One region of the Rhodococcus sp. B7740 genome, then DNA from elsewhere that is predicted to be linked to it. Evidence: predicted binding sites of a transcription regulator. Region 1 holds the regulator's gene; each other region holds the start of a gene.

Evidence for each region. The regulator LexA, encoded in region 1, represses DNA repair genes until DNA is damaged. The targets are predictions, from matches to a motif close to CGAACANNTGTTCG.
Region 2: the regulator LexA is predicted to act here: its motif matches at 4,493-4,506, upstream of NY08_RS25320 (HNH endonuclease signature motif containing protein).
Region 3: the regulator LexA is predicted to act here: its motif matches at 5,375-5,388, upstream of NY08_RS16825 (HNH endonuclease signature motif containing protein).

Annotation. Positions count from the first base shown of each region.
Region 1 is NZ_CP010797.1:1,348,182-1,355,495, reverse strand. Features, by position in the region: gene NY08_RS06175 (acyl-CoA dehydrogenase family protein) at 127-1,269, shown strand; gene lexA (transcriptional repressor LexA) at 1,347-2,030, opposite strand; gene NY08_RS06165 (hypothetical protein) at 2,415-2,825, shown strand; gene nrdR (transcriptional regulator NrdR) at 2,926-3,390, shown strand; gene hrpA (ATP-dependent RNA helicase HrpA) at 3,403-7,299, opposite strand.
Region 2 is NZ_CP010797.1:4,622,560-4,629,873, reverse strand. Features, by position in the region: gene NY08_RS21590 (ABC transporter permease) at 1-639, opposite strand, end outside; gene NY08_RS21585 (ABC transporter permease) at 632-1,612, opposite strand; gene NY08_RS21580 (ABC transporter substrate-binding protein) at 1,617-3,233, opposite strand; SAM riboswitch class I at 3,458-3,551, opposite strand; gene NY08_RS21575 (hypothetical protein) at 3,656-4,405, opposite strand; gene NY08_RS25320 (HNH endonuclease signature motif containing protein) at 4,541-6,436, shown strand; gene NY08_RS21560 (TfoX/Sxy family protein) at 6,598-6,936, shown strand; gene NY08_RS21555 (LLM class flavin-dependent oxidoreductase) at 7,035-7,314, opposite strand, start outside.
Region 3 is NZ_CP010797.1:3,648,886-3,656,199, reverse strand. Features, by position in the region: gene NY08_RS16855 (D-2-hydroxyacid dehydrogenase) at 1-681, shown strand, start outside; gene NY08_RS16850 (SRPBCC family protein) at 735-1,178, shown strand; gene NY08_RS16845 (Nramp family divalent metal transporter) at 1,175-2,425, opposite strand; gene NY08_RS25265 (class I SAM-dependent methyltransferase) at 2,522-3,283, shown strand; gene lppU (LppU family putative lipoprotein) at 3,280-3,879, opposite strand; gene NY08_RS16830 (molybdopterin-dependent oxidoreductase) at 3,998-5,242, opposite strand; gene NY08_RS16825 (HNH endonuclease signature motif containing protein) at 5,405-6,688, shown strand; gene NY08_RS16820 (lipase family protein) at 6,749-7,314, shown strand, end outside.

The DNA of each region.
Region 1 (7,314 bases):
TTTGGTCATCGACCACCCCGACGCCGCGGACGTAGTGTTTCCCTGTGACGTCAGTCGTACCGGCGATCGAGATTCGTAGAGATTTCGCGTGGTCGCTGCCGGTATGCACCGAACAAGGAGACATTCGTGGAACGCACACTTTTCGAGCCCGAGCACGAGCTGTTCCGGGAGTCGTACCGGAAATTTCTCGATCAGCACGTAGCGCCGAACCACGCGAAGTGGGAAGAGCAGAACATCGTCGATCGCGACGTCTGGGTCGAGGCCGGTAAGCAGGGCTTCCTCGGAACGGCAGCGCCCGAGGAATTCGGCGGCGGCGGAGTCAAGGACTTCCGCTACAACGCCATCGTCACCGAGGAAACCACCCGTGGCGGATACAGCGGTATCGGTTTCACCCTGCACAACGACGTCGTCGCGCCGTACCTGATCGATCTCGCGAACGACGAGCAGAAGGCGCGCTGGCTTCCCGGATTCTGCTCCGGCGAACTGATCACCGCGATCGCGATGACCGAGCCGGGAACCGGAAGCGACCTGCAGGGCATCAAGACCAAGGCGGTACGTGACGGCGACGACTGGGTGCTCAACGGCTCGAAGACGTTCATCACCAACGGAATCAACGCCGATCTGGTGATCGTCGTGGCCTGCACCGACCCCGAGAAGGGCGCACAGGGCTTCAGTCTGCTGGTCGTCGAACGTGACATGCCCGGATTCGAACGCGGCCGCAACCTCGACAAGATCGGCATGAAGGCCCAGGACACCGCCGAACTCAGCTTCACCGACGTTCGTGTGCCCGCCGCCAACCTGCTCGGCGACGAGGGCATGGGCTTCATCTACCTGATGCAGAACTTGCCGCAGGAGCGACTCTCGATCGCTGTCGTCGCCGCCGCGGCAATGGAATCGGCACTGGACATGACGATCCAGTACTGCCGCGACCGCAAGGCCTTCGGAAAGTCGATCGGCAAGTTCCAGAACACGCGCTTCGTGTTGGCGGAACTGGCCACCGAAACCACCGCCACCCGCATCATGGTGGACAAGTTCATCGAGCTGCTCAACGCAGACAAGTTGACTGTGCAAGAAGCCGCCATGGCGAAGTGGTGGACCACCGAGAATCAGGTCAAACTGATCGACCGGTGCCTGCAGCTGCACGGCGGCTACGGCTACATGAAGGAATACCCGATCGCCAAGGCGTACATGGATTCCCGTGTACAGACCATCTACGGCGGCACCACCGAGATCATGAAGGAGATCATCGGCCGCGGATTGAATCTGTGATCCGCTGATCCGAGACACGCGAAGGGCCGCAGCACTCCTGTGCTGCGGCCCTTCGCGTGTCACCTCGGTGACGATCCCTACAGCTTGCGCATCACGGTGACGACCTTGCCGAGGATCGCGGCGTTGTTGCCCGGGATCGGCTCGAACAGCGGGTTGTGCGGCAGCAGCCACACCTCGCCCTTGGACCGCTTGAACGTCTTGACGGTGGCCTCGCCGTCGATCATCGCAGCGACGATGTCGCCGTTGTCGGCCACGGACTGCTGACGAACCACCACCCAGTCACCGTCGCAGATGGCCGCATCGATCATCGATTCACCGACCACCTTGAGCAGGAACAGCGAACCCTGTCCGACCAGCTCGCGGGGGAGCGGGAAGACGTCCTCGACGGCTTCCTCGGCCAGAATCGGACCGCCTGCAGCGATCCGGCCCAGTACCGGCACGAACGTCGGGGTAGGCAGCCGATCCTGCTCCTCGGACGCCTGCGATCCGTCGACCGCGGCGGCTGCCTGATCGGCCTGCACCTCGTCGAGACCGCGGACGTCGACCGCGCGGGGCCGGTTGGCGTCGCGCCGGAGGAAACCCTTGCGTTCGAGCGTACGGAGCTGGTGAGCGACGGAGGAGGTCGATGTCAGGCCGACCGCGTCACCGATCTCTCGAATGCTCGGCGGGTAACCGCGCTCGGTCACCGAAGCTCGAATGACCTCGAGTACCTTCCGTTGCCGCTCGGTCAGACCCGCGCTGATGTCGGTGCCGACTTCCATGGCCTTGGATGTCGGTTCCGCGGCAGGCTTACCCGCTGCGGCCTTCGGTGCGGTGGCCCTGGCTCCGGTCGCCTTGGAACCGGTGGTCGTGGAAAGCGTGGTCGACCTCGTCGAGGTCTCGTCCTTCATGCTGTCGGCCTCCTGCTGGTGTCCTGGATCCGGTCTGCGTGGTAGGTCTGCGCGGACTGGAGTTGATGGTGTCGACTCGTGTGGCGTGTGGTTTCTGACACGAATCTAGCGTGTATCAGCTGTTGAATCAAACATCTGTTCGACTCGTGTCGCGTTTTCTGCAGACTTTGTCGGAGGCTCGTGATAGAACTTCGAACAAGCGTCCATCGAACGCCTGATCGAACAATCGATCCAACGAGCGAAGTCGAGGTTCCGATGACCATCATCACCGATCGCCCCACCGCCACCGGTGTCCGCGCCCGATCCACTGCCGTCGAGCGCCGCCGCCGGGCGCGTCCCGTTCTGCAGAGTCCCATCGGAACGCACGGTGTCACGGGAACCCGTACACAGAATTCACCGTGCCTCCCGGTCCTCGATCCGTCGTGGACCGACGTCACCGATCGCGAGCAGGCCGATCGCGAGTTCGACGCGACCTCGGCGCACTTCGCCGGCCAGCCGGTTCGGATGCGTTCGATCGTGCTGACGGTGTTGGCGGTCCTGGTGGTGGCGGGCGGGCTGATCGGCATCGCGAACCTGCGGGCCGTCGCCCCCGATGCCGGCGCGCAACCGGCGGGTGTGGTCGAGGTGCACGACGGAGCTGTCGTCGAGTACACGCCCGGCAGATGACCACCGGCACCGTCGGGTTCGAGGAGACTGAGTATCCTCGACAGACTGCCCCGATGTGCGTGCTCGTCGTCGGAGCATCGGCTACGACGGAGGATCCCTCATGCATTGCCCGTTCTGCAGGCATCCCGACTCACGCGTGGTCGACTCGCGTGAGATGGACGAGGGGCAAGCAATCCGGCGTCGTCGCTCCTGCCCGGAGTGCGGTCGCCGATTCACCACCGTCGAGGCCGCAGTGCTGGCCGTCGTGAAACGCAGTGGTGTCACCGAGCCGTTCAGCCGAGAGAAGGTCGTCAAGGGAGTCCGTCGCGCCTGCCAGGGCAGAGATGTCGACAACGACGCGCTGAACCTACTGGCACAACAGGTCGAGGACGCCATCCGTGCAGCGGGATCCGCGGAGATCCCCAGCAACGAAGTGGGCTTGGCCATCCTCGGTCCACTCCGCGACCTGGACGAAGTGGCCTACCTGCGCTTCGCTTCCGTCTACCGCTCGTTCAGCTCGGCAGAAGACTTCGAGAAGGAAATCCACGAACTGCGCAAGCACCGCGAGTCCGCAGACATCGACTGACAGGCCCGCCCATCAGCGACGCTGGTCCGAGATCGCCTTCTCGATGCGCTTCTCCGACACCGGGTACGCCGTGCGAATGCCCTGCGCGAACAGTCCGACGCGCAACTCCTCGATCATCCAGAATAGTTCCTGAACCCCGGAACTGTTCTTTCTGCTCTCCGGCAGCGAATCCAACAGTCGCCCGTACGAGGCGTACACCCGATCGAGCACGTCCATCGCAGCCGCGTCCCGGCCTGCACTGCTCGGCAGCGTCGTCAACCGCTTGGTCGCCGCGGCGAGGTAGCGCGGCAGGTCTGCGAGTCTGCGAGAGCCGAATTCGGTGACGAACCCTCGAAAGATCAAGCCGTCGAACTGTTCCCGAACATCGTCCGCCGGCTCGCCCGAGGAGGACTGAAGTTGCGCGGACAGCGCCAGGGCGGCGGTCAACACCGGGCGAACCAACGCCAGTATCGCAGCGGTGCGCTGCGGAACCTCGGCGTTGACGAGTGCCCTCAGTTTCTCGAAGGCATCCGGATCCCGGACCGGTCCTCCGTGCGCATCCATGGCCTCTTCGACCGCAAGTACTCGGCACTCCTCGAGGAGTGCGTCGACTCCACCGTACGGATTCTGGCCCAGTGCAAGACGTTCCGCGGTCGGTAGGCCGGCCAGCAATGCCTTGGTGCCCTTCGGAGCCGTCGACAGAAGCAAAGTTCTGGTTCCCGAGCGCATTGCCGCCCGCGCCTCGGCGGGGGTGCTGAGGACCCGCACCGCGACGCCGGGTCCTTCCGGAACCAGCGCCGGATAGCCGGTGACCTTCTGTCCACCGACCTGCCGAGTCACCGTCGGCTCCAACCGACCGAGCGTGCCGGAGGTCCAGGCCAGAGAGGGTGCGCGCTCCGCGTCGCCGACCGCGCTCGCCACCTGACGGCCGACCTCACCCGACAGGCTCGTCCGAAGAGCAGTCAGATCCTTGTTGCTGCCCAGCACCTTTCCGGACGGGTCGACGGCCGCGAACGTCATCTTCAGATGCTCGGGCAACGCGGCGGGGTCGAAATCCTTCGCCGTGATGTCGCACCGGGCAGCCCGGGACAACTCACGGGCCAGCGCCGTCACCAGAGTTTCCGCGCGCGGCTTCATGGCCGCCAACGCCGCGGCCGCGAAGTCGGGAGCCGGAACCACGTTGCGCCGCAGTGCCTTCGGCAGCGTCTTTATCAATGCGGTGACCAGCTCGCCGCGCATTCCCGGGACCAGCCAGTCGAATCCCACCGGCTGTACCTGAGCGAGCAGCGCGATCGGAATGCGCGCGGTGACTCCGTCGGCCGCGGTGCCCGGCTCGAACTGATACGTCAGTGGGAACTGGATCTCGCCCTGTCGCCATGCGTCGGGATACGCGCCGGTCAGTACCGAGGCCGCGTCGGAGTTGACGACGGTGGCGGTGGTGAAGTCGAGTAGGTGCGGGTCCTGTCTGCGTGCCTTCTTCCACCAGGTGTCGAAGTGTCGCGCCGACACCGCCTCCGGGGCGATACGTGCGTCGTAGAAGTCGAAGAGAGCGTCGTCGTCGACCACGATGTCTCGTCGCCGAGCGCGATGTTCTAGTTCACCGACGTCGTCGAGCAGCGCCCGGTTCTTGTGGAAGAACGCGTGCTGGGTCTTCCATTCACCCTCCACCAGCGCATGTCTGATGAACAGCTCTCGAGACGCCTCGGCGTCGATGCGGTGATAGTTCACCGGACGTTGCGTCACCAACGGAATGCCGTAGAGCGTCACCCGTTCGTAGGCCATCGCCGATTCCCGTTTGATGGACCAGTGCGGCTCCGAGTACGTCCGCTTGACCAGGTGCGGCGCCAACCGCTCGGCCCACTCGGGCTCGATGCGCGCAGCCATCCGGCCCCACAGGCGTCCGGTCTCGACCAATTCGGCGGCCATGACCCAGCGCGGGGGCTTCTTGAACAGACCCGACCCGGGGAAGATCGCGAAGTGAGCCCCACGCGCGCCGAGGAACTCACGCTTGTCACCCTCCCGGAGCCCGATGTGCGAGAGCAGTCCGGACAGCAGCGACTGATGCAGCGCGGTCTCGGTGGAGTCGGCGTCGGGAACCGTCCACCCGAGGCCACGGGTGATCTGACGTAGCTGACCGTGCAAATCCTGCCACTCGCGAATACGTAGGTAGTGCAGGAACTCGGTGCGGCACATACGGCGGAACTGGTTGGAGGACAACTCGTTCCGCTGTTCGCGCAAATAGGTCCACAGCTTCACGTACGCGAGGAAGTCGGAGTTCTCCACCGCGAAGCGCGCATGCTTCTCGTCCGCCGCCTGCTGATGCTCTGCCGGCCGCTCCCGAACGTCCTGGATCGACAGCGCGGCAACGACCACCAACGCATCGCGGAGAGATCCGTTGCCGTTGGCCTCGACCAGCATTCGCGCCATCCGTGGATCGACCGGAAGCGCCGAGAGTTCCCGGCCGATGGGGGTGAGCTCCGCGGTGCCGTCCTTGGTGGCAGGCTTCAGTGCCCCGAGCTCTTCGAGCAGTCCGATTCCGTCTCGGATGCTCCGCGGATCGGGTGGTTCGACGAACGGGAACGCGTCGATCTTGCCCAGCCCGAGTGCGGTCATCTGAAGGATCACCGACGCCAGGTTGGTACGCAGAATCTCCGGCTCGGTGAACTGCGGACGTGACTCGAAATCTTCTTCCGAGTACAGCCGGATGCAGATGCCGTCGGCGACGCGGCCGCAGCGGCCGGCCCGCTGCCGCGCCGATGCCTGGGAGATCGGCTCGATGGGAAGGCGTTGAACCTTGGTACGCAACGAGTATCGCGAGATTCGGGCGGTACCCGGGTCGACCACGTAGCGGATTCCGGGGACCGTCAGCGATGTTTCCGCAACGTTCGTCGAGAGCACCACGCGCCTGCCCGAGTGCGGGGAGAACACTCGATGTTGTTCGGCCGCAGATAGTCTCGCATAGAGTGGAACGATCTCGGTGTTGCGCAGATTTCGGTCGTTCAAGGCGTCGGCGGTGTCGCGAATCTCGCGCTCACCGGACAGGAACACCAGAATGTCACCGTCGCCCTCGGCCATCAACTCGTCGACGGCCTGGCACGTCGCGTCGACGGGGTCGAGATCGATCGTGGTGTCCCCGGCGTCGACGGTCAGTGGCCGGTAGCGCATCTCGACCGGGAACGTGCGGCCGGAGACCTCGATGATCGGCGCGGGCACGCCGTCGCGCGCGAAGTGCCGAGCGAAACGCTCGGGATCGATCGTCGCCGAGGTGATGACGATCTTCAGGTCGGGTCGGCGGGGGAGGAGCTGCGCGAGGTAGCCCAGGATGAAATCGATGTTGAGGCTGCGCTCGTGGGCCTCGTCGATGATCAGGGTGTCGTACTGGCGGAGCAGCCTGTCTCGCTGGATCTCCGCCAGCAGGATGCCGTCGGTCATCAGCTTGACGAGGGTCGCATCCGAGGACTGATCGGTGAATCTCACCTTGTAGCCGATGGATTCACCCAGTGGTTCACCCACCTCCTCGGCGATGCGTTCGGCGACGGTGCGAGCGGCGAGTCGACGGGGCTGTGTGTGACCGATCGAGCCCCGGATCCCGCGCCCCAGTTCGAGGCAGATCTTGGGGATCTGAGTGGTCTTGCCGGAGCCGGTCTCGCCGGCGACGATCACCACCTGGTGCTCGGCGATGGCCGCGGCAATGTCGTCCTTGCGAAGACTGACCGGAAGTGACTCGGGAAATTCGAGCTTGGGCACCGCAGCCCGGCGGTTGGCGACCACGGTCTCGGCGCGGGTGATGTCGCGGTCGAGTGCGGCGAACGCGTCGTCGGTACGCGCCTTGTCCAATCGCCGCCGCAGCCGGTTCTCGTCGCGGATGGTGACCTGGGCCAGACGTGTGGCGAGAGCGCGACGCTGAACGGACGGGTTCGAGGTAGACATACTTCACCCAGGATA
Region 2 (7,314 bases), 2.1 Mb from region 1:
GATGTGCCTGCGGAAGACATCGAACCACCGCACACCCGAGGCGTACGCCGCTTCGACGTACAGCGATCTGCGCACCCGCAGTACCTCCGAGCGCATCACTCGGGCGAAGTTGGCTATCAGCGTGACTCCGACGGCGATAGCGACGTTCACGGTGCCGAAGCCCAGTGCGGTCACCAGCGCCAACGAAAGCAACAACGTCGGAATCGACAGCAGGACATCGACGATTCGCATCAGCACCGCGTCCACGATTCCGCCGACGGCGCCCGAGACCAGACCGATGATCGAGCCGACCACCAGTGCGATACCGACCGCCAACAGCGTTGCCGTCAGCGACAGTCCGGAACCGTGGACCACTCGGGTGAAGACGTCACGGCCGATGTTGTCGGTGCCGAACCAGTGCGACGCGCTGGGTGCCTGGAGCTTGTCGGCCGGCGTGCCGACCAGCGGGTCGCCGCTGGCGAACACGGACGGGAACAGCGCGAACCCGAGAGCCGACAACAGCACGATCACGGAGGCACCGAGCCAGATGTGTTTCACCACGTCTCGCAGACCTCGTCGCCGCGTGGGTACCGGTGCTGCTTCGCTTGCCTCGGGACTCGTCGAATGGACGGCAGGTTCACGAATCAGGATGTCAGACATGAGCTTTCTCCGGTTCTGCACTGGCCTGCGCGGGCCGGTATTCGCGCACGATGCGCGGATCGATCAGCGGATAGAGCAGGTCGACTGCGAGATTGACCAGGACGAAGACCAGCGAAGTGAGAACGACGATGCCCTGCACCACCGGAATGTCCTGCGCCAGCACCGACGTCTGGGTCAGACGTCCCACTCCTGCACGCGAGAAGACCGTCTCGACCACTACCGATCCGGCCAGCAGGGTGCCGACCAGGACCCCGGCAATCGTGAAGGCGGGGATCGAGGACAGTCGCAGAACGTGTCGAGTTTGCACCCGCAGGCGTGAGACCCCCTTGGCACGAGCCACATCGACGAACGGCTGCTTCCACGTGGTGGCCATGCTGGTGGCCAGAACCTGGGCGATCACAGCGCCGGTCGGTAGAGCGAGCGTCACGGCAGGTAGCACCAACGACGCTGCGCCTGCGTCACCGAATGCGGGGAACCAGCGAAGTCGGAACGAGAACAGTTGCAGCAGCAGCAGTCCTACCCAGAACGTCGGCACGGCCACCCCGAGCGGTGGGAGGGCGAGCAACAGGTTCTTCAGCCATGCGATCTGGGTGTACGTGGCGGTGTAGGCCACCGCGGATCCGAACACGACCGCCAGCACCAGGGCAGTGGCCGCCAGACCGAGTGTGCTGGGCACCGCGTCGAGGATGGCCGTCGTCACCGGTTGGCCGGTGGCAATGGACAATCCGAAGTCGCCCTGCACGGACCCGACCAGTGAATGCCAATACTGCACCAGCACCGGCTGATCCAGGCCGTAGCGAGCCTGCAGTTCGGCGATGGCCGCAGCGTCCGCCGGCGTGCCCGATCCGGCCGAGTCGACGGCAAGACTGACCGGGTCCGAGGGAAGGAGGAAGAGAACGATGAACGAGATGGTGAAGGCGGCCCACAGCACCGCAAGTGCCTGCAGTACTCGCTGCCCGATGTAGCGGATCACGGCGCTACTGCCCGCTCAGCCAGGTGTCGAAGAACTGCAGGCGGGCCGAGGCCTCGAACTTCAGATCCTGCACCGCCGAAGCCGCGCCGACGGCCTGCGAGAGCTCGATCGTGGGGATCCACAATCCGTTGTCGAGGATCTGTTCCTGCGCGGTTGCGAGAATCTCGTTGCGCGCTGCAACGTCCGTGGCCGAGAGCTGCTCCGTCAACGATGCATCCAGATCCGGAATCGGGCCGCGCGCATTGAGGTTGCGGCCGTCGACTGCGAACGAAGTGCGCAGAATGTCGCCGTCGGCGCGGGTGCTGTTGTAGTACGTGGAGTCGTAGTCCTTGGTGCCTTGCCGCGCCGTCGCCTCCGACGTGGACACCAGCTCGAGCTGTAGGTCGACGCCGACCGCGCGCAACTGCTGCTGGGTCAACTCCAGGATCGCCTGGTTGCCGGCGAACACGGCCGAATACATGACCTTGAAACTCAGCTTCTGTCCGTCGTTTTCGCGTATTCCGTCAGCACCGGGAACCCAGCCCGCGGCGTCGAGGAGCGACTTCGACTTCTCGGGATCGTAGGTGACATCTGCGAGTTCGACGTAGCCCGGGGTAGCACTGGCCAATGTGCTTGTGGCCGTTCGGAAGTCCGGTCCGAGGACCGTGTCGACGAGTTCCTGACGATTGATCGCCGGCACCAGAGCCGTCCGGACGGCGGGGTCCTGCAGCGCACCGCGAGTGACGTTGGGCTGAATGCCGAACGGAACGCCGGGGTTGGATGTCGTGAGGATCCGGCCACCGACCGCCTCGATCTGCGGCGCGTCCTGCGGCAGCGCGTCACTGACCGCGTCGAGCTGGTCGGAGGACAAACTGCCGGTACGTACACCCGACTCGGGCACGATGGTGAATTCGATGCGGTCCAGGTACGCCTCGCCCTCGTGGCCGAATACCGCAGAGCCCCAGTTGTATCCGGTTCGCTTGGCCAAGGTGACGGAGCGGTCCTGCTGGTAGTCCGCGTAGGTGAACGGTCCCGATCCGATGTTGGTACCCAAGCACCGCGACTCGGCCGACTGCGCCGACGTCGCAGTGGACTGGATTCCCAGCTGAGGTGTCGAACTCGCCTGGAGGAACTGCGCATTGGGTGCCGAGAACTCGATGCGGACCGTGAGCGGATCGACGACCGTGGCACCCTGATATCCGGTCAGGTAGCTGGCGGCCAGTGGCGCCTTGGCGGCACCGAGGGTTGCGGTGATGGCATCGAAATTGTCCTTGACGGCGGTGGCGTCGAGCGGGGTGCCGTCGCTGAACGTCACTCCGTCTTTCAGCTGGAAGGTGAACGACCTCGCGTCGGGACTCACTTCCCAGCTCTCGGCCAACCACGGTTCGATCTCGCCGGTCTCCGGATCTTGATCGGTGAGTGAGTCGACCACCTGTCGGGTGACATAGATCGTCTGATTGGTGCCGGACTGCGCGGGGTCGGAGCAGGTCGGGGCCCCGGACAGGCCGTAGCGCAGCGTGCCGCCCGGCTGGGCGGGGCCGGCATCGGCATTCGAGGTGGTGGCGCTACCAGCGCACCCGGCGAGCAGTGTGGCGGTGGCGGCGATTACTCCGGCCACCAAAAGAACAGGGCGAGTGGACACGTGGGTGTCTCCGGTATCTGGTCGATCGCACACGAACTCCCGCGTCCGAGCCACGTGTGCCCAGGAAGGAGGTCGTGCAGATGGTGAGGTGAGGTGTGGTGTCGAAAAGTACGGTGCCGAAATGTCAGCTAAGACAGGTCGAACCGTTCAGACGGCACAGATCCACATGGAGACGGCGGCAACCGTCGACGAAACCTGAGGCGACTCGGGTGTTCACGTAAATTCCTCCATCGGTCCCGGCGGTAGCACCCTCACCCGACGAGCGGGGGGTTGCTGCGACGTCATAGAGCCAGGTCTCTCGGTCGCTCTGGATGGTCCTACGTTTCAGATACTACGAGAGGGTCGGCGCAGTTGCCAACCGGGGTAGGAATTGCGCACGACGTGGGACTCGGAATGGACGGCGGCCGGAATCACCCCAACAGTCAGACGGCAACGGTCAATTCAGCGTCTTCGCTGCCGATAGGTTCCGAATCGATGTGTTGCTCTGACCTGTTCGATTCGTGATCGCACACGCGTCGCACCCAATAGCCGATTGTTTCGTCGGCCGCGGCGAACCGATCCAATACATCCACACACAGCCAAGTTGCGACCGAGAAATCCTGCTCCGCAGCATCCAGCCCGATCAGCGTCAACTCGTCGGCCACAGCAAGTAGCGCGTGGTCGACTTCGGAACCTGTGCGTTCGAGCCACGCCAACGCACGCCGCAGCAGCATCCAGTCGGATGCGAACACACGCTCGGTAGCCGATTGTCTGCACAGTTCCGCCGTCGCAGTGAGGGTCTCGACGACCGGTATGGACACTGCGCCGTCCAATTCGGCGAGCAGCCCTCTATCGGAGTCGATCAAGTCGGCCATATACCGCCAACGGGTGGGGAGGTCGAAGTCCTCGGACCACAATTCCGTCGTGCCGAATTGGAGTCGGGTGACCAATTCTCTCGGCGAACTGCACGAAGCGAAAAAGCGAAACGCGTCGTTCATCTCGATCATCCCCATTGGGTCACACGCAGCTGACGGACACCGGCTCGACACACGAGTGGCGGAGTTACTGACACGCAGCACGATCGTCACCGAAACCAGCGCCGCTGCTGTGGTCGTTAAGTCGGCCTTGACCGTTATTGAACGCCCTGACCAGCGCTGGCGCGACTCGGCGTTACGCAGAATCGACAACGTCACACTATCGATCCATCTGTTATGCGCCACATACCGATTCCAGGTTGGCGATTCTGCTCGGTTCGACCGTCTCGCAGCGTGCCCATGCGGAGAACGTGTGTTCGAAAGTGTGTCGGTGGGTCGCGATAGATTCTGTGCATGCTTTCGGGGGACGGCGGATCAGGGGTGGACGGCATCGAGACGGTGCCGCCCGCCCCTGAGGTGTCCGATCCCGACTTGTCTGTGTTGGTCGACCGGGTCGAGTCCGCGGTCGCGGAGTTGGCCGGGCAGGCGTCGGTGTCGTGGTCGAACGCGGACCGGCGCGCGGTGGTTCAGCGGATGGAAACGGCGACCAGGTCTCTGACGGCGCACTCGTACACCTGGCTCAATGAGCTGATCTCTCAGCACGGCCTCGATGTGTATCCGGGATCGGTGCCGTCGTCGGTGGCGTGGATGCTGCGGATCACCCCGCGAGCAGCCGGTGCTCGGGTGCGTCTGGCTGCCGAGTTGGGTGATCGCACCGCCCTCTCCGGGGAAGTCCTGCCGCCGTTGCTGCCGCACACTGCTGCTGCGTTGCGGGCGGGGCTGCTCGACGCCAAGCATGTGCAGATGATCCGCGAATTCTTCCGCCACCTGCCCCGAGACGTCGACCCGCAGACGCGCGAGCTCGCCGACGAACAACTGGCGGGCTACGCCTCGACCAGGCGACCCGACGACTTCGCACCGTTGGTGGCGCACCTGGATTCGATCCTCAACCCCGACGGCGACCACGACGAAGACGAGGACGAAGACGAAGACGGGAAGCCACCGAAACCACCGAAACGCAGGGATGCGTTCTTCTACCTCGGTGAGCAGGGTGCCGACGGAATGTCGGAAGGAAAATTCTGCGTCGACCCCGAACTACGGGCCTACCTCGAAGCCTTGTTCTCCAAAGCCGCGAAACCGGGCGTCAACAACCCCGCCGACCCCACATCGATCATCCACGACGAGACCGGCGGCAAGGACAGCACGAGTGACGGTGCGCGTCCCGATCCTGCAGCAGCCGAACCGGATTCGCCCACACCGAGTGGCGTCTGCGATACCGACACCCCACCGCCACCGGAGCCGGACGACCGTTCGACGAGCGATCAGGGACTGTGGAGCGATGCGGGACTGTGGAACGACGGTTCATTCGACGGCGACGATCCCTGCGACGGTGATGGCCGGTGCGGTGACGGCCTCGACTGTGGTTGCGGCACAGGGCACGACGACACCACAGAACCACAGGACACTGCTGAGCCCGGCGACACAACCGACCCGGACCTCGCAACCAATCCCGACGACGCCGTCGGATCCGACACCGACGACGCACCGGACACCGCACCGGACACCGCAGCACGCGACGCTGCCGCCGCGCGGGATATCCGCACCCAACGCGAACGCCAACACGACGCCCTCAAACTCGCGCTCCGGCACACCCTGGCTTCCGGGACACTCGGCACCCACCGAGGCCTACCCGTCACCGCCATCGTCACCATGACCCTCAAAGACCTCGAAGCCGGCTGCGGCTACGCCATGACCGCCACCGGATCACGGGTGTCGATCCGCGACGCCATCCGCATGGCCTCCCATGCCCACCACTACCTGACCATCTTCGACGACCACGGCCGAGCCCTGTACCTCGGCCGATCCAAACGCATCGCCTCCGCCGACCAACGCATCGTGCTCATCGCCCGCGACCGTGGCTGCAGCTTCCCCTCCTGCACCCGCCCCGCAACCTGGTGCCAAGCCCACCACCTCACCGACTGGAACACCGGCGGCCTCACCGACATCGACTCCCTCACCTTCGGCTGCGACATGCACCACGCACTCGTCGGTACCGGACCCGGCAAGTGGGCCACCACCAAAACCGGAGCAGGACACCGGTACCCGGGCCGCACCCTGTGGCACCCACCCGCCGGAATGGATCCCAAACGCCGAGGCCTGATCAATCACGCCCACCACCCCGAGGAAGTCCTCTACCCACCCGACCAGCACGACGATGCAGGCGACGAAGAACCACGACAACCCGCCTGACGATCCGAACCAGTCTCAGGGCACAGCACTGCCTCGAGGACACCGCTCTGCTTCTGCACAACCTGCTACCGACACAGCAGTCCACACACGGGGTGATTCGCGGTTGCGTCCGATGCGGAACGGGTCTTCGATGAGTGCAGCGACCACCGGGGAGGCAGCACATGCCGTACGACGAGCTACTCGCAGACCGCGTCCGCGCCACTCTCGCCGATGAAGCGAATCTGCGCGAGCAGAAGATGTTCGGTGGTCTGGCTTTCCTGGTACGAGACAAGATGGTGGTGTGTGTCGGCACAGGCAGCCGTGCGCTGCTGGTTCGTGTCGACGGTGTGCGCGAACCCGAATATCTCCAGCGGGAGGGAGCACACCACGCCGTGATGGGTCGAGACCGGTCGATGGGCCAAGGGTGGATCACCATCGACGCTGCATCGCTGACGATCGAAGCAGCACTGGAGTTCTGGGTCGCTGCAGCCCTGGAGCACAACGCCAACAGTGCGGACTGAACGCAAACTCCGGTCGTACAACGGGGGTCTATGCGGCTGCCAACAACAGGGTCACTGCCTTGGGTGCTATCACGATGAACTCGGCTATCGGCCTGGCATCAGCTGAAGGCACCCCGGTATCGGGCAGCCGGATGCGACGCGGGCAGTCTGTCCCGGCCGGTGAGTTTGGCTCGGACGGTGCCCCGGCCGTACTCCCGTTGCGCCAGCCCGCGTTGCCGAAGAACCGGCATCAGATGTTCGATGAATTCCAGGTAGCTGCCCGGGATCGTCGAGTTGATGACGTTGATCCCGTCGACGCCGGCGTCGCGCCACTGTTCGAGACGATCGGCGATGGACTCCGGCGTTCCCACTACCCGCCCGCTCCGAGTCCGCATGTGC
Region 3 (7,314 bases), 2.3 Mb from region 1:
GGAATCCTCGACAGGGCGATTGCGGAGTATGTCGCAGCCGGCATTCTGGCGTCGGTCAAGAAGCTGCCGCTGGCGCTTGCTCGTCAGCGCGAGCGGGTCTGGGAACACAGAGTTACCAATGGTATTCACGGTCGCGCCGCTCTCGTCGTCGGTCCCGGTTCGATCGGCCGCGAGATCGGCCGGGTCCTCGGCGCACTCGGTATGCGCGTCGATGCGGCGGCAACGTCGGAGCGGTCCGGAGACTCGGAGTTCGGACGAATCCGCGACGTTCGACGATTGCGGTCGTATGCGGGTGAGTACGACGTGATCGTGCTGGCGACACCGTTGACCGACGCCACCCGAGCACTGGTCGACGCGGAGGTTCTCTCGGCCATGCGTTCCGATGCAGGCCTGGTCAACATCGCCCGCGGACCGGTCGTCGACGAACGAGCCCTGTGCGACGCCCTCGCTGACGGAGGCATCGGGTGGGCCGTGCTCGACGTGTTCGAGGTCGAGCCGCTACCGGACACGAGTCCGCTGTGGCACATGGACAACGTCATCCTGACCGCGCATCTGGCGGGCGACGCCGACGACTTCGCCGAGCGCCTGTGGGCGCTGTTCGAGGACAACCTCCATCGATATGTCCGTGGTTCGGCTCTGGTGAACGTGGTGGACAAGCAGGTGGGGTACGTACGCCGCTGAAACGGACGGCCAAAGTATGCGTAACACGCCGTAGCGTGTACTAAGGTGCACTAGTGCGTGAAATCAATCGTTCGGCCGTTGCGTCGACCAGTCGCGAGGCGGCGTTCGCCTACATGGACGACTTCAGGAACGTCCCGCAATGGATGTTCGGCATCACCCGTTTCGAGCCGACGAGCGAGGTCACTTCAGGACTCGGTGCCACGTACGACGCGACGATGCAGATCGGTCCGAAGGCCCTCACCTCCGTTGTGCACGTCACCGAATGGGTCCACAACGAGAGGCTCACGCTCGAGTCGGTCGAAGGCCTGTCCAACTCGTCCACGTGGTCGTTCTCGGATACGGCAGACGGCGGAACCCGTCTGGACGTTGTGTTCCGCTACAGCCTGCCCGGCGGAATCGCGGGCAAGGTGCTCGGCGCTGTTGTGGAACCCGTTGTGGGTCAGGCGATCAAGCACACGGAGTCGACACTGCGCTCACGCCTGGAAGCGGCCGACTAGTACACGTACTTGTCGAGAGCATCCAAGACCTGGTCGACGGCGAGCCACGCGAACAGGAATGCGCACACACCCAGCGTCAGGTTGGTGAACCAGCCGTTGCGCCACTGCTTCGGCACGCGATCACTGTTGAGCAGTATCAACAGTGTCACCGCCAGGAACGGCATGAACACCGCGCCGAGTACGCCGTAGGCGAGCACGAGCCCGATCGGTTGGTCGAGCCACAGCAACGCCATGGGCGGGAACGTCAGCCACGCGACGTACCACCTGAAGTACTTGCCTCCCACTCGTGTTTCCGGGTGACCCTGTTCGAGCCCCTTCAGATTGCCGACGAAGTCCGCGAACATCAGGCTCACGCCGTTCCACACCCCGATCAGCGACGAGAACGACGCGGACCAGAATCCGATGAGGAACACGTAGCCGAACACCGTCCCGTAGCGGTCCGCGAGCACGTCGGAGAGTTGGATCAAGCCCTGATCGCCGGTGGAGATCGCGATCTGCGACGAGTACAGCAGTTCGGCACCGACGATGAGCATCGCGAGGACGAAGATGCCGGAGATGACGTAGGCCATCGAATTGTCGATACGCATGACGCGCATGAATTTCGGTGTGATCCAGCCTTTCTCGCGCAGCCAGTAGCCGTACGCGGCGAGCGTGATGGTGCCACCGACGCCACCGGCAAGGCCGAGGACGTACACGATGGAGCCGTCGGGAATGGTGGGGACGATGCCCTTGACGATCGCGGGGACGTTGGGAACCGCCACTACCGCAGCACCGATCACGGTCACGAACATGATGCCGACGAAGACGGTGATGATCTTCTCGAAGAATCCGTAGCTACCCAGCCAGATCAGCGCGAAGCCGAGGAGTCCGGACGCGATGGCGACGACCTTGAGATCCAAAGCGGGGAACAGTGCGACGATCGGCAACGCGCTCGACGACATCGCTGCCGCTCCGTAGACGAACCCCCAGATCACGATGTAGGGAGCGAAATACGCCGTCGTCCACTTTCCCAGCGAACGCCAGCCCTGGAAGATCGTGTTGCCCGACGCCAACGTGTAGCGGCCGGCACCTTCCACCAGAACGACTTTCATGACGACACCGACGATGATGACCCAGAGCAGGGCGTAGCCGTAGCGCGAGCCCGCCACCAGTGTCGCGACGAGGTCGGCAGCCCCGATGCCGGTTGCGGCGACCACCAGTCCGGGGCCGACCACCTTCCATTTCGGAGGTGCAGTGGTCTCGGTCATCGACTCTCCTCGCGTGCGGGGTCTGCTCAGTGAGCTGTCTCACTCTTTACGAAACGCACGGTTCCTGGCAAGTCGACCCTCGGTACCGTCGATGCGGTGACCGACGGACAGCAGTCATCGCGTGCATTGAGCTTCGGCAAGGTTGCCGAGAACTACGACCGGGCCCGTCCCGGCTACCCGGCCGAGCTGTACGCGGACATCGCGGCGGGCGACGGGATGCGAGTGCTCGAGGCGGGGGCAGGTACCGGCAAAGCCACAGTTGCGTTGGCCGAACTCGGCGCGTCCGTTGTTGCGGTGGAACCGGATTCGGCTATGGCAGAGCTGGTTCGGCGGCGCACCGAGAACCTCGACGTCGAAGTGCAGGTGTCGCGGTTCGAGGATTGTGCAGCCCCGGCGGCGGCGTTCGATGTGGTCGTTGCAGCCCAATCCTGGCATTGGGTGAACCACGAGCAAGGAGCTGCAGTGGCGGCCCGCGCATTGGTCCCCGGCGGTTCCCTTCGGTTGTGGTGGAACATGCCGGGCGACCTCGATGGCCCGGCATGGGAAGCGGTCAGGGCGGCCTACGACGCAACCGAGCCCGAAGTGGCGCACCTGTTGGTGCGTTCTCTCGGTACGCAACCGGAGTCCAACGTGCCGCGCGCTGCCGGCTTCGGTCCGTGGACGACCTCGACGTACGAGTGGGTCCAGCGCTACTCCGCAGACGAGTTCTGCGCCATGGCCGCCACGTACTCGAGCCATCTCGCCCTGGACGACCGGCGCCGCGGCGAGGTCCTGGGCGCAGTGCACGCGGCCATCGCCCGCCACGGCTACGTGGACTACCGCTACGTCACGCAGATGGTGACGGCGCAGCTCGACTAGGAGATCGTCGTGGTGCAGACGACGAATTGCCTGGCGTCGTAAGCGAATCCGCCCTCGGGGCATTCGTTGGGATCGGCGGTACCGGTCTTGATTTCGGTGACCTGTTCGACGTCGGTGGCGTCGGGGTCGCCGCAGTCGACCCGTGAGGGCTCGTCCATACCCACGGTGGGCACGCTCATGCAGCCGCCGACCACCCAGTCGACGTCGAGGCACAGTGCGCCCTGTTCCACACCGTCGAGCGTCTCGTAGTAGGTCTGATTGACGTCGGTGGGGCACTGCTCGTTCTGCTCGGCCTTGGCGATCACCTTGTAGTTCGATTCCATGCTGCCGCATTCGGCGTTGTCGATGGTGGCGGCCGTCATCGTCCCGCCGAGTTGGACGCACTGACCGATCTCGACATCGATGTCGGTGGAGCCGCCGGCGTCGATGCCCTCTTGGCCCGAGACGCCGTCGGTGGTGCTGGTAGCGGCGGACGTCGAGGCGGCTGTGGTGTCGGCAGCGACGGCGTTGCCGGCTTCGGACGATGAACAGCCTGCGGCGAACAGCAGTGTGAGAGCTGCACTTGCGACGAGGAGGCTTCTGGACAAAGCAAGCATGATGTCATGACCTTCGGAACTCATCCAGGCGAGGGAGTGACCCTCGTCGGCGGCCCCACGGGCCGCCGATCACCGATTCTTTACCATCGACGGAGGTTTGAACAGCCACAGCTGGAAGTCACGAACGGAACACGATGCGAGCAACCCACTTGGTGTTGTGGACACCCGGAAGGGCAGGAACGATCACTCGCGCGGGGAATCCGTGATCGAGCGAGAGATCGACACCGTTGACTTTCAAGGCCAGCAACGAATTCGGGTGCGCCGCTTGATTTCCCTGCAACACCGCACGAGTGAAGGCTCCGTTCTGCTCCAGCGAGCTCACCTCAGCCGATCGCGGTGCGGGTACGCCCGCCAGCGCAGCGAGTTCGGCCAACGGGACACCGGTCCACGTCTGCGTGGTGGACCATCCTTCGACGCACGCGATCGGCAGTTCGGCAGTGCGCTGCGGCATCGACAGCAGCCTGCCGCGGGACAGCACGATCGGGACGGCGTCCTCGGCCGCGCTGCTGATCGTCAGTTGCCAGTCGGGCCCGGTCTGCGCCTCGGTGATCCCGGCCGCTTCGGCCGTTCGGTTGATCTGAAAGTCGTTGGGGCCGTCGCCGTACGAGCGTCCGCGGGGCAGCAGGATCGCGGCCTTGCGCAGCACTCCGCCGACCGTCTGTCCTACCGTCAACACGGCAACGAATCCCATTCCGGCAGCGACCAATCCGATGGCACCGCGTCGACCCATGGTCGCCGGTCGGTCGTCGTTCTTCTGCTGTTCCGGAGCTTCGTTCCTGGCGCGCAGTACGTCCATCAACGACTCCGACCTCAGGGTCCTCCACATCAGCGGGACCTTGAGCGCGAGGTGTACGAGGAATCCGGAGATGAACACCCAGGCACCGAAGTAGTGAGCGGCGTAGAAGTCGAAACCGAACACGTAGTCGTACTGAATGTTGAGAACACCCGTCACGATCTCGAACAGCAGGCCCCCGACCAGTGCCAGCAGCGACAGTCGTTCGAGCGCATGTGCCGGCGATCGCACCGGTGGTAGTTCGAAGAGCTTGGGCATCACCGACCACAGTTTGGCGATGACGAGCGGCACGATGATCAGGCCGAGTCCGACGTGCAGACCCTGCGTGAGCTGGTAGAGCCATGCCGGATTCGTCGGCCAGTCGAAGAACGGCAAGCGCAGCCACCCGACGGCACCCGGCCTGGCCTGGCCGAACTGTGGACCGTACGCGCTGTACGAGAGCAATCCCGTCGCGATGACTATCGGCAGCGCGACGAGCAGAACTGCGCCGAACAGCGACGTCAACCACGTGCCGCGCAGCGGACTGGGAAAGCGCGCGAGAGACTTGCGTGCTTCGGCCATGTAGGGCATTCGCTGCCCAGAGGGTGCCGGATGTGTCGCGGCCGACTCCCGTGCCCGGCGCATCGCCTCGTGACAACGTCCCCGCGGGGACGCGTCGGGCATCGTGGGAGAGTTTCTGTCGGTGCCTCGTCGTACATTTCTCGAACATGTATTCGATGAATGGGGGCGTTCATGATCGACATGGTCGACGCGGGATCCGAGGCGGGGCGGATCGAGACGAAGGAAATCGAGACCGAAATCTGCGCTCTGGCAGGTCGGATCGCGGCGGCGTCGGCGCAGTATCTGATTCTGGTGGGCGAGTTCGATGCGCGACGCGGATGGGCGGGTTGGGAAGTGCGGTCCTGTGCGCACTGGTTGTCGTGGCGTGCGGGGGTCGATCTGCACACCGCTCGTGAGCAGGTGCGCGTGGCCAAGGCCATGCGAGAGCTGCCGCTGATCACCTCGGCGTATCTGAGCGGCACCATCTCGTACTCGAAGGTGCGCGCGATGACTCGCGTTGCGACGGCCGAGAACGAGGCGTCGTTGCTGCAGAAGGCGCTCGACGCCCCGGCTGCGCACATCGAACGCCTCTGCCGTGGTCTGAAGAAGGCGATGCGTCCGACCAAGGGAAACGGCGTCGACCTCGACCCGTGCGCCGGGCGGTGGCGCTGGGACGAGGACGACGGCTCGCTCGTGCTGACGGCCCGCTTTCGGCCCGAGGACGGTAAGCGGTTTCTCGCTGCATTGACCAGGGCGGAGTACGAGCGCACCAGGACCGACGGAGAATCCGAGGGTGACCGGGCGGCCCCGGCACCGCCCAACCCGGTGCCGGCGATGATTGCCATGGCCGAGATGGTCTGCGCTGCGATGGATTCACCGGTCGTCTCTCCTGCTGCCGAGGTGCTGGTGCACATCGGTGGGGTCGACGAAGCAGGGTCCGACCACGCTCATTTCGACGACGGGCCAGGGCTCGACGACGAAACCCTCGCTCAGGTGCTGTGTTCCGCGGTCATGCGGACCGTCGGCCACGGCCGGCTGGGTAGAACTGTGCGGTGGAGTTCGACGGCGAAAGTCCCGAGCCGAACCCAATTGCGTCAGTTGATCATTCGGGACCGATGCTGCACGGTACCCGGGTGCGGCCGCACCCGATTTCTGCATGCTCACCACGTCACCTATCGCTCACGGGGAGGTGCGACGTCACTCGACAACCTGGTCCTGCTGTGCGGCGAACACCACCGAGCGTTGCACGACGGATATTTCTTCATCGAAGCCCTCGGCGATCAACGCTTCTCGTTTCGACATCCCTCGGGAACCGAGATCATCCACGCTCCCGCGATGTCGGGAGACGCCGACGAAGTCAGGCGACAGTACAGCGGTATCGCACCCGACGCCATCGTTCCGGACTGGGGTGGCGAAGGCCTCGACCTCAGCTACGCGACCGATGTCCTGATCACCAATTGGCAGCGGGCTGCATGAAACGGCGTCGTCGAGGGCAAGTTAGTGTGACGACGGGACTCGGACAAGAAGCGGTGGGACATGAGCGTCGACAGATCATTGGGGGACGAACAGCCCTGGCCGGTGGAACGAGCACCGAGCTGCAGTGACGCGACCAGGCCCGAGGACGATCCTTTCTATGCAGCGCCCGAGGGATACGAGGCAGTTCCACCCGGGACGATTCTGAAGGTGCGGCCGGTCGAGGTCGCGATGTTCGGTCGCGTACGCCAGCGAGTCGACGCGTGGCAGCTGCTCTATCGCACCGCTGATCTCGGCGGTTTTCCCCAGGCCAGCGTCACGACGGTGTTGCGTCCGCGCAACGCCGAACCGGTTCTGCTGTCGTATCAGTGTGCGATCGACGGCGTCGCGTCCTCGTGTTTCCCGTCGTACGCGCTTCGGCGTGGTTCCCGGGCGTTAGGTGCAGTTCCGCAGTTCGAGTTCCTGCTGGTACTGCATGCCTTGCGCCGTGGGTGGACCATCTCGATCCCGGATCACGAGGGTCCCGACGGACATTGGGGTTCGCCGCAGGAACCCGGGTTCTGCACGCTCGACGCCGTTCGCGCGGCCTTGTCGTTCGAGCCGCTCGACCTGCATTCGAGCACGCCGGT